3 regions of the Bradyrhizobium sp. HKCCYLRH3059 genome follow, and region 1 is predicted to be linked to each of the others. Evidence: predicted binding sites of a transcription regulator. Region 1 holds the regulator's gene; each other region holds the start of a gene.
The links. Region 1 encodes PhoB, which activates phosphate uptake and scavenging genes when phosphate is short. Its sites were predicted from a motif close to TGTCATNNANCTGTCAT; they were not measured.

Region 1 (4,343 bases):
GGGCCGGTCGGCGTAGAGCGCGAACGCCCAGGCCCAGGCGAGCGCGTTGGCGGCGACCAGCCCGCCGACGAGCGCAACGTTGCGGCCGGGCTGCGATCGCCACCACAGCAGCCGAGGGGCACGAGGATGATCAATTTGAACAATCGTCATACTCGGACTATAGCAAGAGCCAGGCCAGTTCGGTAAAGCCCCCCGCTGCAGGCAAAAGCTGCGGGAAAACGTGGGCGGCCCTTCCCGGATTGCCCTCTTGCTTGGCAACCCGCTATCCAGTCACGCACAGATCATGACCAGCGGCGGGACATCCTCTTCTCTCGTCCCTCCTTCGCTCACCGCATCGAGGCACTCTGTGCCGCGATCTCGCGCCGCACGACCGCCTCGAACTGGCTCGCGGGGGCGGCGAACATCAGCCGGGTCTCCTCATGGAACGCCGAGAAGATGCCGACCACGGCCGGCTGTCCGCCGACTTCGGCCATGATGGGGGAGCCCGAATAGCCGAAATTGGCGAGGCAATGCACCGTCAGCAGCATCCCGTCCTTGGTCATGCCGGCGCTGCAATTGCGCTGGCCGGTCGGCGAATAGCGCCGCTCCTGGCCATAGCCGATCTCGGAGATGGTTCCGGCCGTGGTCGCAGCCTGCAATTCCTCGCGCGTCAGCGCCCTGACCTCAACCGGCTTCGACGGCAGCGCGTCCTTCAGCACGATCAACGCCCAATCGGCGGGCGAGCGGTCGAGCGACCACCTGTCGTGCCGGGTCGGGACGAAATCAGGCGCCACGATCAGCTTGTCGGCGACAGACGATGCCGCCGGCGTGCCCCTGTTCATGCCGGCCAGGAAGCGGACGTTGCCGGGGCTGACCTGCGCCACGCCGTTGAACACGCAATGCGCCGCGGTGAGCACGACGCGCGGCGCGACCAGCGTGCCGGTGCACCAGCCGCCGGTCGAGTATTGCGCGACGGTGACGACGCCGATCGACGACGCCGGCCACGAGGTGGGATCGACGACCTCGCCGATGTGGCGGTCGAGCCCGAGCAGTTGCTCCGGACGCGGAGCGGCGATGCCGGCCTCCGCCGATTCCGGCTTCGGCCGCCAGGCCGCAATGGCACTCTGAGCCTGGACGCGCTGCGGCTCGGTCAACTTGACCCGCTGCACGTCGCGGCCGGCCGATCGCACGCCGCTACGGCCCGCCATCACCAGCCAGGCATAGCCCTGCACGACGTCCTGTTTCACACCGCGGCCGTCGAGCAGCATCAGGCCGAGCATGTATTGCGACTGGGCGAAGCCCTGCGCCGCGGCGCGGCTGAACCAGCGGCCGGCTTCGCCGTAATTGCTCGCAACACCTTCGCCATTGACGTAGGCGATGCCGAGATAGTGTTGCGCGACAGCGAGCCCCTGATCGGCGGCCTTGCGGTACCACGCCAGCGCCTCGGCGGGGTTGCGCGGTTGGCCCCAGCCGAAGGCGTGCATGAAGCCGACGTCGAACTGCGCCCGCGCATCGCCCTTGGCGGCCAGCGGCAGCAGCCGTCGCATCGCCGCCGCATGCTGCCCGTTGCCTGCCGCCGCGACCGCGTCTTCGAGCTCGGCGGCCGTGGCGCCCGCCGCGCCGCCGAGCAGCACGGCAAGAGATATGATGATGGTCTTGATCAAGGGCGTCCGCTGGCACCGAAACATCGTGACGGCCACGAAGCAGACACGATCAAGACGGCGGCGGCGTGGCGGAAAGCGGACCGCGATCTCCTCAATCGGGCCGCCTCGCGTCTCACACCTGCTGCGTCCTCACGCCGGATCGCCCCTTACACCTGCTCGCTCTTGGCGAAGCGATCATCGAGCGCATAACCGGCGCCGCGCACGGTGCGGATCGGGTCCTGCTCGCGGCCGGGATTGAGCAGCTTGCGCAGGCGGCCGATATGGACGTCGACGGTGCGCTCGTCGATGTAGATGTCGCGGCCCCAGACACTGTCGAGCAGCTGCTCGCGGCTGAACACGCGGCCGGGATGCTCCAGGAAGAACTCGAGCAGGCGGTATTCGGTCGGGCCGAGATCGATCGGCCTACCAGAGCGCGCCACGCGGCGCTTCTCGCGGTCGAGCTCGATGTCGCCATAGGACAGCACGGTCGCCAGCCGCTCCGGACTCGCCCGCCGCAGCAGGCCTTTCACCCGCGCCAGAAGCTCCGGCACCGAGAACGGCTTGACGATGTAGTCGTCGGCGCCGGTCGCGAGGCCGCGCACGCGCTCGCTCTCCTCGCCGCGTGCGGTGAGCATGATGATCGGCAACTGCCGGGTCTCGGTCCGCGCCCGCAGGCGGCGGCACAGCTCGATGCCGGACAGGCCCGGCAGCATCCAGTCGAGCACGACGAGATCGGGAACACGCTCCTTCAGGCGCGTGTCGGCTTCGTCGCCGCGCGCCACTGTCTCGACCTCGTAGCCTTCGGCCTCGAGGTTGTAGCGCAGCAGCGTCGTCAGCGCCTCCTCGTCCTCCACCACCAGAATTCGGGCGCCCATGTCTGAACCGTCTCTCTCAGTTGCCGGGGATCGTCGATGCGAAGCTCGTCATGTCGCCCTTCGGGCGCTTGTCCATGATCTGCTGGCCTTCGATCATATAGAACACCGTCTCGGCGATGTTGGTCGCGTGATCGCCGATGCGCTCGATATTCTTGGCGCAGAACATCAGGTGGATGCAGAACGAGATGTTGCGCGGATCCTCCATCATGTAGGTCAGGAGCTCGCGAAACAGCGAGGTGCAGATGGCATCGACTTCCTCATCGCCCTTCCACACCGTCATCGCCGCCGGCAAATCGTGCGCGGCATAGGCGTCCAGCACCGTCTTGACCTGCGACTGCACGAGATCGGTCATGTGCTCGAGCCCGCGGATCAGCTTCAGCGGATGGAAGTCGCTCTCCAGCGCCGCGACGCGCTTGCCGATGTTCTTGGCGAGGTCGCCGATGCGCTCCAGATCGGTCGCCACGCGCATCGCGCCGACGATCTCGCGCAGGTCGACCGCCATCGGCTGTCGCCGGGCGATGGTGAGAACGGCGCGCTCCTCGATGATGCGCTGCAGCTTGTCGACCTCGGCGTCGGTGGCGACCACCTTCTGGCCGAGCGCGATGTCGCGTCGCACCAGCGCATCGACGGAATCGACGATCAGCCGCTCGGCGAGGCCGCCCATCTCCGATACCAGACGGGTGAGGTCCTGCAGATCGCTGTCGAACGCCTTGGCGGTATGTTCACTGGCCATGATGATCTCCTGAAGACAATGTCGTCGGCGTCAGCCGAACCGGCCGGTGATGTAATCCTGGGTCCGCCGATCGCTCGGCGAGGTGAAGATCTTGCTGGTGTCGTCGAACTCGATCAGCTCGCCGAGATACATGAAGGCGGTCTTGTCGGAGACGCGCGCCGCCTGCTGCATGTTATGCGTCACGATGGCGATCGTATAGTTTTCGGCGAGTTCCTGGATCAGCTCCTCGACCTTGGCGGTCGAGATCGGATCGAGCGCCGAGCACGGCTCGTCGAACAGGATCACCTCCGGCCGGACCGCCACGGTACGCGCGATGCACAGCCGCTGCTGCTGGCCGCCGGACAGCGACAGGCCCGAGGCGTTGAGCTTGTCCTTGACCTCGTTCCACAACGCGCCGCCGCGCAGCGCCTTCTCGACCCGGTCGTCCATCTCCGACTTGGAGATCTTCTCATAGAGGCGGATGCCGAAGGCGATGTTCTCGTAGATCGTCATCGGGAACGGCGTCGGCTTCTGGAACACCATGCCGACCCGGGCACGCAGCAGGTTCAGATCGAGCTTGGGATCGAGGATGTTGGTGTTGTCGAGCATCAGCTGCCCGGTCGCCCGCTGCCCCGGATAGAGATCGTACATCCGGTTGAAGATGCGCAGCAGCGTGGACTTGCCGCAGCCGGACGGGCCGATGAACGCGGTGACGCGGTTGGTGCCCAGCGACAGGTTGATGTTCTTCAGCGCATGATGGTCGCCGTAGTAGAAGTTGAGGTTGCGCGCGGTCACCTTGGCCGGCGCATCCGGAAGCGCCTTGCCGTGAAGAGCGTGATTGGGCTGACTGACGGAGACGGACAGTTCGGTCATTTGGTGTTCCTCTCGGCGCCGAGAATGCGTGCACCGATGTTCAGGGCGAGCACGGCCAGAGTGATGAGAAGGGCTCCGCTCCAGGCCAGTTGTTTCCAGTAGGCATAAGGGCTCTGGACGAAATTGTTGATGGTGACGGGCAGGTTCGCCATCGTCTTGGAAAGGTTGAGGCTCCAGAACTGGTTCGACAGCGCGGTGAACAGCAGAGGCGCGGTCTCGCCGGCGACGCGGGCGGTCGCCAGCAGCACGCCGGTGATGAGG
Region 2 (4,343 bases), on a different contig from region 1:
TTCGCTTTCGGCGCCGCTCGCCGGCTGGCAGCGGCTGCCGTCCGCCAGCAAATGGCTGGAGAGCCACGCCATGGAAGGCGCACAGCGCGACCGCTTCGATGACTTCCTGAAGCAGAGCAGCGCCGGCAGGGCGATGCCGAGCGAGGCCGACCGCGAGGCGCTGTTCAAGCAGTACCAGGCCTGGGAGGCCGAGAAGACCGGCAGCGCCCGCGCCCAGGCGCGCGGCCAGCGCTGAGCTCGTAGCGTTCGACGAAGTCCCATCAGGAGAAAAGCCCCGCGGATGCGGGGCTTTTTGCTGTTGTGCCCTTCCGATGCGCTGACTGCGGGCGCCCGGCTTGCCGGCCGGAGCCGCCGTCAGCCGATATTCTCGCCGTCAGCGTTCTTGTCTGCCGCCAGCCGCGCGAGTACGGCGCGGGCTGCCGCATGATGGTCGGGCGTGATGTGCGAAGCGACCATGCGGATGGCGGTGGCGAGCACCGCCGCGTCGTCGGTGAAGCCGAGGATGGGCAACACGTCAGGCATGAAGTCGAACGGCACGACGAAGTAGGCGATGGCGCCGAGCAGGGCGACCTGTACGTGCCGGGGTGTCTCCTTGTCGAAGGCGCAGTAATACGCTGCAAGCAGCTCCTCGGCGAATGGCAGCCGCGCGACAACCTTCTTGAACTTGATCCAGAAACGACGGCGAAGGGTCTCGCGATCCCGGGCCAGCCGCTCCGCGGGCTCGAAGCCAACGCTGTAGTCGGTCGCATCCGACATGATGTCCGATCTCCGGTTCCAGACGGCGCTGGGGGTGCGGTCCTCGCCCTCGGATGTGGTGATGGCGACGCCGGCCGCAAGGCGCGTGCCGTCGTCGCCAAGATCTCAGCCGCGCATCGTCGCGGCGATCGCATTCATCGCCTTGGCGAGCGCGATGTCGCGCATGGTCACGCCGCCTGCGTCATGGGTCGTGAGGACCACCTCGACGGTGCGGTAGACGTTGCGCCACTCGGGATGATGGTCAGCCTTTTCAGCGACCAGGGCGACGCGGGTCATGAAGCCGAAGGCTTCGTTGAAGTCTGTGAATGTGAACGTGCGGGCGATGGCCTCACGGCCCTGCGCCTCGGACCAGCCGGGAAGCTCCCGCAAGGCGGTGGCGCGTGCCTCCGACGACAATGGTTGCGGCATCTCGATCTCCTCTCGTGGTGCAATCGACCGGACGCGTGGCAGCATCCGGGCGACTGCGGGGCTACCTCCGGCTGGATCGCGCCGGTGTCCGGTTGCCAAGACTAACCGAAAACGCATCCCGATCAGAGCCTTGTCACAGGCGCGATGCCGGAGGCGCTTGGAACTGCCCCGATCCTCCGGCGACTGGTGCGATGGTAACCATGACGCAGATGTCACTCCGGGCGGACAAGAAATTTGCTACAGTTCGGCTCTATTGAAGGACGACGTGGCCAGACGAAGCCGCCTGTGGCATCGCCCGGGCCTGGACCACCGGAGGACGGGATCTGGTAGATACTCAGACCACGCCAGCGCAGCGCTCACGGATGCGCCCTGCCGTGTTCATCGTCATCGCCGGGATCCTCGCGGTCGTCGGCGCTTTGACGGGTGCCTACTATTTCGCGATGCGTCCCGTGGTGCTCAAGATCGCGGTCGGTCCGCCCAACAGCGACGACCTGAAGGTCGTCCAGGCCCTGACCCAGGCCTTTTCCCAGTCGCACGCCTCCGTCAGGCTGCGGCCGGTTCCGACCGAGGGCGCCGCACAGAGCGCGCAGGCGCTGGCCGCAGGCAAGGTTGATCTCGCGATCGTCCGGGGTGACCTCGAGGTCCCAAAGAACGCGCAGGCCGTGGCGACGCTGCGCAAGAACGTCGCCGTGCTCTGGGTGCCTCCGGGCGGCAAGGGCAAGGGTCGCAAGGGCGCCAAGATTACCAAGATCTCCCAGCTCGCGGGCCACAAGGTCGGCATCATCGGTCGGACCCCGGCGAACGCCAATTTGCTGAAGGTGATCCTGCATCAGTACGGCGTCGACGCCGGCAAGGTCGAGATCGTCCAAGTCCCGATCACCGAGGCCGCCGAAGCCGTGCGCAACCAGCGGGCGGACGTCTATCTTGCGGCCGGACCGATCAATAGCAAGATCACGGCGGATGCGATCGCCGCTGCCACCAAGGACGGCGGCACGCCGACCTTCCTGGCGATCGATTCGGCCGAAGCGATCGCGCAGAACCACCCCGAATATGAATCGACCGAAATTCCCGCCGGCGCGTTTGGCGGCTCGCCCGATCGTCCCGAGGACGAGGTGAAGACCATCAGCTTCAACCACCACATCGTGGCGCGCAAAGGCCTGTCGGATTCGACCGTGTCCGCGTTCACCCATCAGCTGTTTTCGGTGCGCCAGCAATTGCTGTCGGAGTTCCCGCTGGCTGCCAAGATCGAGACCCCCGACACCGACAAGGACGCCGCGATTCCGGCGCATCCCGGCGCGGCGGCGTTCATCAACGGCGAGGAGAAGACATTCCTCGACCGCTACAGCGACTACATCTGGTGGGGCCTGATGGCGCTTTCGGCGATGGGTTCGGCCGGTGCCTGGTTCGCCGGCTATCTCAAGCGCGACGAACGCACCATCAACACCTCGCTGCGCGATCGTCTGCTGGAGATGATCACGATCGCGCGCAAGAGCGATTCGACCGAGGAGCTCGACCAGCTGCAGAGCGAGGCCGACGAGATCCTGCGCAACACGCTGACCTGCTTCGAGGACGGTGCAATCGAGCACGGGGCGTTGACCGCGTTCAACATCGCGCTCGAGCAGTTCCACAACGCGGTGGCCGATCGCAAGCTCATCCTGATGAGCATGCCCGCCAATCTGCAGCGAACCGGCGCGCAGTTGCGTGCCGCCGGCACCTGAGGTCGGACCACGCTTGCCCTGCGGCCGTGTCACGCGCTGTCCACGGCGCGATTGTAATTCCAGCGTCATCAATCTTTTCTAGGTCTGCCGGGCCGTGGCTCGCGCCGGCTCCCGCGCGCGATCCGACCAGGAGATCCGCATGACGCTTCGCATTCCTCGACCGCACACCGCCCTGTCCCGCCGCCGCTTCCTGTCGACGGCCGCCGCAGCCGGCGTCACGACGCTGGCGATGCCCTATCTGAGCCGCGCCGCCGACCGGCCGCAGATCACGCATGGCGTGCAGTCCGGCGACGTCGGCATGGATGGTGGCGTGGTCTGGGCGCGCGCGGACCGGCCGTCGCAGATGCTGGTCGAGGTGGCGACCACCGAGTCGTTCAAGGACGCACGGGCGCTGCCACCGATCGCCGCGCTTCCGGAAAGCGACTTCACGGCCAAGATGCTGATCGACGGCCTTCCGAGCGGCCAGGACATCTTCTACCGTGTCAAGTTCCGGGACCTGTCGCATACCGCCGTCGAAAGCGAGGCCGTGGCCGGCCGCTTCCGCACCGCGCCAGGCAACAAGCGCGACGTCTCGTTCGTCTGGGGCGGCGACGTGGCTGGGCAGGGCTGGGGCATCAATCCCGATGATGGCGGCATGTTCACCTTCTCGACGATGAAGAAGCACCGCCCGGACTTCTTCCTGCACTCCGGCGACACCATCTACGCCGACGGTCCGATCAAGTCCGAGGTGAAGCTGCCGGACAACAAGGTGTGGAAGAACCTCACCGTGGAAGAGAAGGCCAAGGTCGCCGAGACGCTCGACGAATTCCGTGCCGCCCACAAATACAATTTCCTCGACGAGAACGTTCGCGCCTTCAATGCCGAGGTGCCGATCTTCGTGCAGTGGGACGATCACGAGGTCACCAACAACTGGTCGGCCTCCAAGGAGCTGCCCGCCGCCTACAAGGAGCGCAACATCCAGTTGCTCGCGGCCCGCGCGGCGCGCGCCTTCCACGAGATGTATCCGATGCGCGAGAGCATCATCGAGCCGGGCCGAGTCTATCGCACCATCAACTATGGCCCGCATCTCGACGTGTTCGTGCTCGACGAGCGCAGCTACCGCGGCGCCAACGGTCCCAATCTCGAGGACAAGTATGGTCCGGCGTCCTACTTCATCGGGCCGGAGCAGATGCGCTGGTTGAAGCAGGCGCTGCTCAATTCCCGCGCGACCTGGAAGGTGATCGCCTCCGACATGCCGCTCAGCATCATCGTCTATGACGACGCGGCCAACAAGAAGGGCTCGGAAGCCATCGCCCAGGGTGACGGCCCGGCGCGCGGCCGCGAGCTCGAGATTGCCGAGGTCCTGCGCTTCATCAAGACCGCGCCGATCCAGAACACGGTGTGGCTGACGGCGGACGTGCACTACGCGGCCGCGCATTATTACGATCCGAACAAGGCGCAGTTTCAGGATTTCGAGCCGTT
Region 3 (4,343 bases), on a different contig from region 1:
ATAGTAGGTCGACAGGAAGTGCCCGCCAGGCAGCAGCGACATCTGCCCGTTGGCGATCACCGCATTGTCCTGCGTCGAGGCGACGAATGCGAGATAGACCGGGAACGCGACGATCGCGATTCCGATCCACAGGATGGCGTGCGCGACGTAGCGTCGAATGCCTTCTTGCTCGACCATCAGTAGGTCACCTTGCGCTCGACGAAGCGGAACTGGATCGCCGTCAGCACGATGACGATGACCATCAGAACGACGGATTGTGCGGCCGACGAGCCGAGATTGCCGCCGAGCAGGCCATCGGTATAGACCTTGTAGACCAGCGTCTCGGTGGATTTGCCAGGACCACCGCGGGTCATCGTGTCGATGATGCCGAAGGTCTCGAAGAAGGCGTAGACGATGTTGATGACCAGCAGGAAGAAGATGGTCGGTGACAGCAGCGGGAAGGTCACGGTCCAGAACCGCCGCATCGGCCGCGCGCCGTCGATCGCGGCCGCCTCGAGCACGCTCCGGGGGATGCTCTGCAGCCCGGCGAGGAAGAACAGGAAGTTGTAGGAGATCTGCTTCCAGGCGGCCGCGAGGATGATCTGCAGCGCCGCCTGGTCGCCGTCGAGCAGCGGATTCCAGTCGATGCCAACAGCGCGCAGATAGCGCGAGATCACGCCGAGCGACGGGTGGAGCATGAAGATCCAGAGCACGCCCACCACCGGCGGCGCCACGGCATAGGGCCAGATCAGCAGCGTCCGGTACAGCGTGACGCCGCGCAACGGCTTATCCGCCATGACCGCGAGCAGCAGTGCGACCGACAGCGACGAGAGCGCGATCGCGAAGGAGAAGCCGAAGGTGCGGAGAATGGCCTGGAAATAGTCCGGCTGGCTGAGCAGGTCGGCGTAGTTCTCGAACCAGACGAAGCTCGTGGACAGGCCGAACGCGTCCTGCAGCAGGAACGACTGGATGACGGCCTGGATCGCGGGCCAATAGAAGAAGATCAGCACGATCGCGAGCTGGGGAGCGACCAGCACGAACGGCAGCAGTTTTGACTGAAAGATGGCGTTCTTCTGCATGGTCGGTCGGCGAACCGGCAGGCCGCGGGGCGGCCTGCCGGCTCATGGCCTCACTTCACGGCCGTCTTTTCGAACTGGCGCAGCATCTGGTTGCCGCGCTCGACGGCGGCGTCCAGCGCCTGCTTGGCGGTCTTCTTGCCGGCCAGGGCCTGCTCGATTTCCTCCGACCAGACGTCACGCAGCTGCACCATGTTGCCCAGACGCAGGCCGCGGGAATTCTCCGTCGGTTCCTTGTTGGTCAGTTCGAGCAGGGGCGTCTCCAGATAGGGCTGATCCTTGTAGAAGCCCTCGGCCTTGGCCTTGGCGTAGGCCGCCTTGGTGATCGGCAGATAGCCCGAGGCCTTGTGGATGTAGACCTGACGATCGGTGTCCGAGAGGAAGGTCAGGAACTTCGCCACGCCCTTGTATTCGTCCGCGCTCTTGCCGCCCATCACCCAGAGCGAGGCGCCGCCGATGATCGAGTTCTGCGGCGCGCCCTTGGCGTCCGGATAATACGGCATCGGCGCGGCGGTGAAGGCGAACTTGGCCTGGGCCTTGACGTTGCCGAAGAACGCCGACGAGGTCAGGTAGATCGGGCATTCGCCCGAGGTGAAGCGGCCCTCACCGGTGTTGGTGCGGCCGGCATAGTCGTAGGTCTTGTCCTTCTGCAGCTCGACCAGGTTTTCGAGATGCTTGACCTGCAGCGGACCGTTGAACTCCAGCACGGTGTCGAAGCCGTCGAGACCGTTCGCCTTGCTGGCCAGCGGCACGTTGTGCCAGGCGGAGAGCTGCTCGAGATTGACCCAGGTGACCCACGAGCCCGAGAAGCCGCAGGTCGCATGGCCGGCCGCCTTCAGCTTCTTGGCGGTCTCGAACAGTTCGGGCCAGGTCTTCGGGATCTCGGCGTTGACCTTCTTCAGCTCGTCGAGATTGACCCACATCACCGTGGAGGACGAGTTGAAGGGGAACGACAGCATCTCACCCTTGGAGGTCGAGTAGTAGCCCGTGATCGCAGGCAGATAGCTCTTCGGGTCGAACGTCTCGCCGGCGTCCTGCATCAGCTTGTAGACCGGCTTCACGGCGCCGGTGGCGGCCATCATGGTGGCGGTGCCGACCTCGAACACCTGCATGATGTGGGGCGCATTGCCGGCGCGGAAGGCGGCGATGCCGGCATTCATCGTGTCGGCGTAGTTGCCCTTGTAGGTCGGGACGACCTTGTAGTCGGATTGCGAGGCGTTGAAATCGTTGGCGAGCTTGACGATGACGTCGTTGTTGGCGCCGGTCATCGCATGCCACCACTGGATTTCGGTCACGGCATGCGCAGGGGCTGCGGCGCTCAGGACCAGCGTGACTGCCGCAGTCGCGGCCGTCCAGAATTGGCGAAGTGACATTAAAGAATACCTCCCGTGAAACGTCATCGGCGTCGCGGCCGTAGCAGCGCGAGATGACAGTTTCGTGAATGTATAACCGGTTGGATCGTCAGCGGAAAGCGCGTTCATCGCGGCGGAACGCAGCGACTTGCGGGAGACGGTGCCGCGGGGCGATGCCCCGGCCGGCGCTGGCGGTGAGAGACGACAGGCTGATGGCGCCTCAGCGCTTGCGCTCGGCGCACACCGTGCCCTGGGACAGCAGCGCCTCGATCTCGCTCGGCGTGTAACCGAACTCGGTCAGCACCTCCTGCGCGTGCTGACTGAACTTCGGCGGGGTGGAGCGCAGGCTCGGCTTGGTGCGTTCGAGCCGGATCGGCGACGCGACGCCCTTGTACCAGTCCTTCTCGATGACATCGCCGCGGTAGATCGTGTGCGGATTGGTCAGCGCCTGGTCGATCTTCTGCACGGGTCCTGCCGGCAGACCGGCCGCGAGCAGCCGGTCGCACAGCGGCTCCGCCTCGAACTGGCTGAACACGGCGGCAAGCTCGGCGCGCAGCGCCTCGCGATTGGCGACGCGATCCTTGTTGCGGGCGAAGCGCGGATCGGTGCCGAGTTCGGGGCGGCCGATCTCCTTGGCGAGCTTGCGGAAGGTGCCGTCATTGCCGACGCCGATGAAGATATCGTCGGTCTTGGTCGCGAAGATCGCATACGGAACGAGGTTCGGGTGCTCGTTGCCGGTCAGCGACGGCGGCTTGCCATGCATGAAGTAGTTTGCGGTATGCGGATGCATGATCGCGAGACCGGTCTCATACAGCGTGACCTCGAGGAACTGACCGATGCCCGAGCGCTGCCGCTCCGACAGCGCCATCAGGATGCCGATCGCGGCATAGAGTCCGGTGGTGATGTCGACCAGCGGCACGCCGATCCGCATCGGTCCGCTCTGCGGCGAGCCGGTCGCCGCGATCATGCCGGTCATCGCCTGGATGATCGCGTCGTAGCCGGGATTGCCACCGCGCGGGCCATCCGCGCCGAAGCCGCAGATGCGGCAGTGCACCAGCTTGGGGAATGTCTCGCGCACCGTGTCGCTGCCGATGCCCCATTTCTCCAAGGTGCCAGGCTTGAAGTTCTCGATCAGCACGTCGGCCGTCTCGAGCATCCGCATCAGCACGACGCGGCCGCCCTCGGAGGCGAGATCGAGGCCGATCGAGCGCTTGTTGCGGTTGATCCCGACGAAATAGGCGGCGTCCTCATCGTGGAAGGGCGGACCCCAGTCACGCACCTCGTCGCCGGCCGGCGGCTCGACCTTGATCACGTCGGCGCCGTGATCGGCCAGGATCTGCGTGCAATAGGGGCCGCCGAGCACGCGCGTCAGATCGATCACGCGCAGGCCGGCCATGGCGCCGGGAGCAAATTGGGGTGTCATCGGATGTCGCGAGGTTGGTTTCAGCTCGCGATCATTAAGCATTGCTGCGGCGGCGGCGCAAACGGAGGGCTGCCATGCGGCAGGACAACGGAGGCCGTCCTGCCGCATGACGGAATTGAAGCTCAGACGACGCTCAGCTTGACGTCGACATTGCCGCGCGTGGCGTTGGAATAGGGGCACACCTCGTGCGCCTTGGCGACCAGCGCTTCGGCGTCGGCCTTGGCGAGGCCGGGCAGCGACACTGCGAGCTCGACGGTGATGCCGAAGCCGCCTTCGGAGCGCGGGCCGATGCCGACCGTCGAGGTCACCGACGTGTCGGCGGGAACCTTGGGGCCGCCCTGCGAGCCGACGAACTTCATCGCGCCGATGAAGCAGGCTGCGTAGCCGGCCGCGAACAACTGCTCCGGATTGTTGCCGGCACCGCCGCCGCCGCCGAGCTCCTTCGGGGTGGAAAGCTTGACCTTGAGCGAGCCGTCGAGGGTCGCGGCTTCGCCGTCGCGGCCGCCGGTGGCC

Region 2: the regulator PhoB is predicted to act here: its motif matches at 2,935-2,951, upstream of ACQR13_RS01995 (alkaline phosphatase D family protein).
Region 3: the regulator PhoB is predicted to act here: its motif matches at 2,482-2,498, upstream of ugpB (sn-glycerol-3-phosphate ABC transporter substrate-binding protein UgpB).

The regions. Positions count from the first base shown of each region.
Region 1 is NZ_JBNPUF010000011.1:63,052-67,394, reverse strand. It holds gene ACQR13_RS28345 (HoxN/HupN/NixA family nickel/cobalt transporter) at 1-150, opposite strand, end outside; gene ACQR13_RS28340 (trypsin-like serine protease) at 327-1,643, opposite strand; gene phoB (phosphate regulon transcriptional regulator PhoB) at 1,790-2,497, opposite strand; gene phoU (phosphate signaling complex protein PhoU) at 2,514-3,230, opposite strand; gene pstB (phosphate ABC transporter ATP-binding protein PstB) at 3,261-4,082, opposite strand; gene pstA (phosphate ABC transporter permease PstA) at 4,079-4,343, opposite strand, start outside.
Region 2 is NZ_JBNPUF010000001.1:422,586-426,928, reverse strand. It holds gene ACQR13_RS02015 (TAXI family TRAP transporter solute-binding subunit) at 1-235, shown strand, start outside; gene ACQR13_RS02010 (YkvA family protein) at 355-756, opposite strand; gene ACQR13_RS02005 (4a-hydroxytetrahydrobiopterin dehydratase) at 862-1,164, opposite strand; gene ACQR13_RS02000 (TAXI family TRAP transporter solute-binding subunit) at 1,527-2,882, shown strand; gene ACQR13_RS01995 (alkaline phosphatase D family protein) at 3,022-4,343, shown strand, end outside.
Region 3 is NZ_JBNPUF010000001.1:565,368-569,710, forward strand. It holds gene ugpE (sn-glycerol-3-phosphate ABC transporter permease UgpE) at 1-177, opposite strand, end outside; gene ugpA (sn-glycerol-3-phosphate ABC transporter permease UgpA) at 177-1,058, opposite strand; gene ugpB (sn-glycerol-3-phosphate ABC transporter substrate-binding protein UgpB) at 1,109-2,428, opposite strand; gene ACQR13_RS02680 (CaiB/BaiF CoA transferase family protein) at 2,628-3,830, opposite strand; gene ACQR13_RS02685 (organic hydroperoxide resistance protein) at 3,953-4,343, opposite strand, start outside.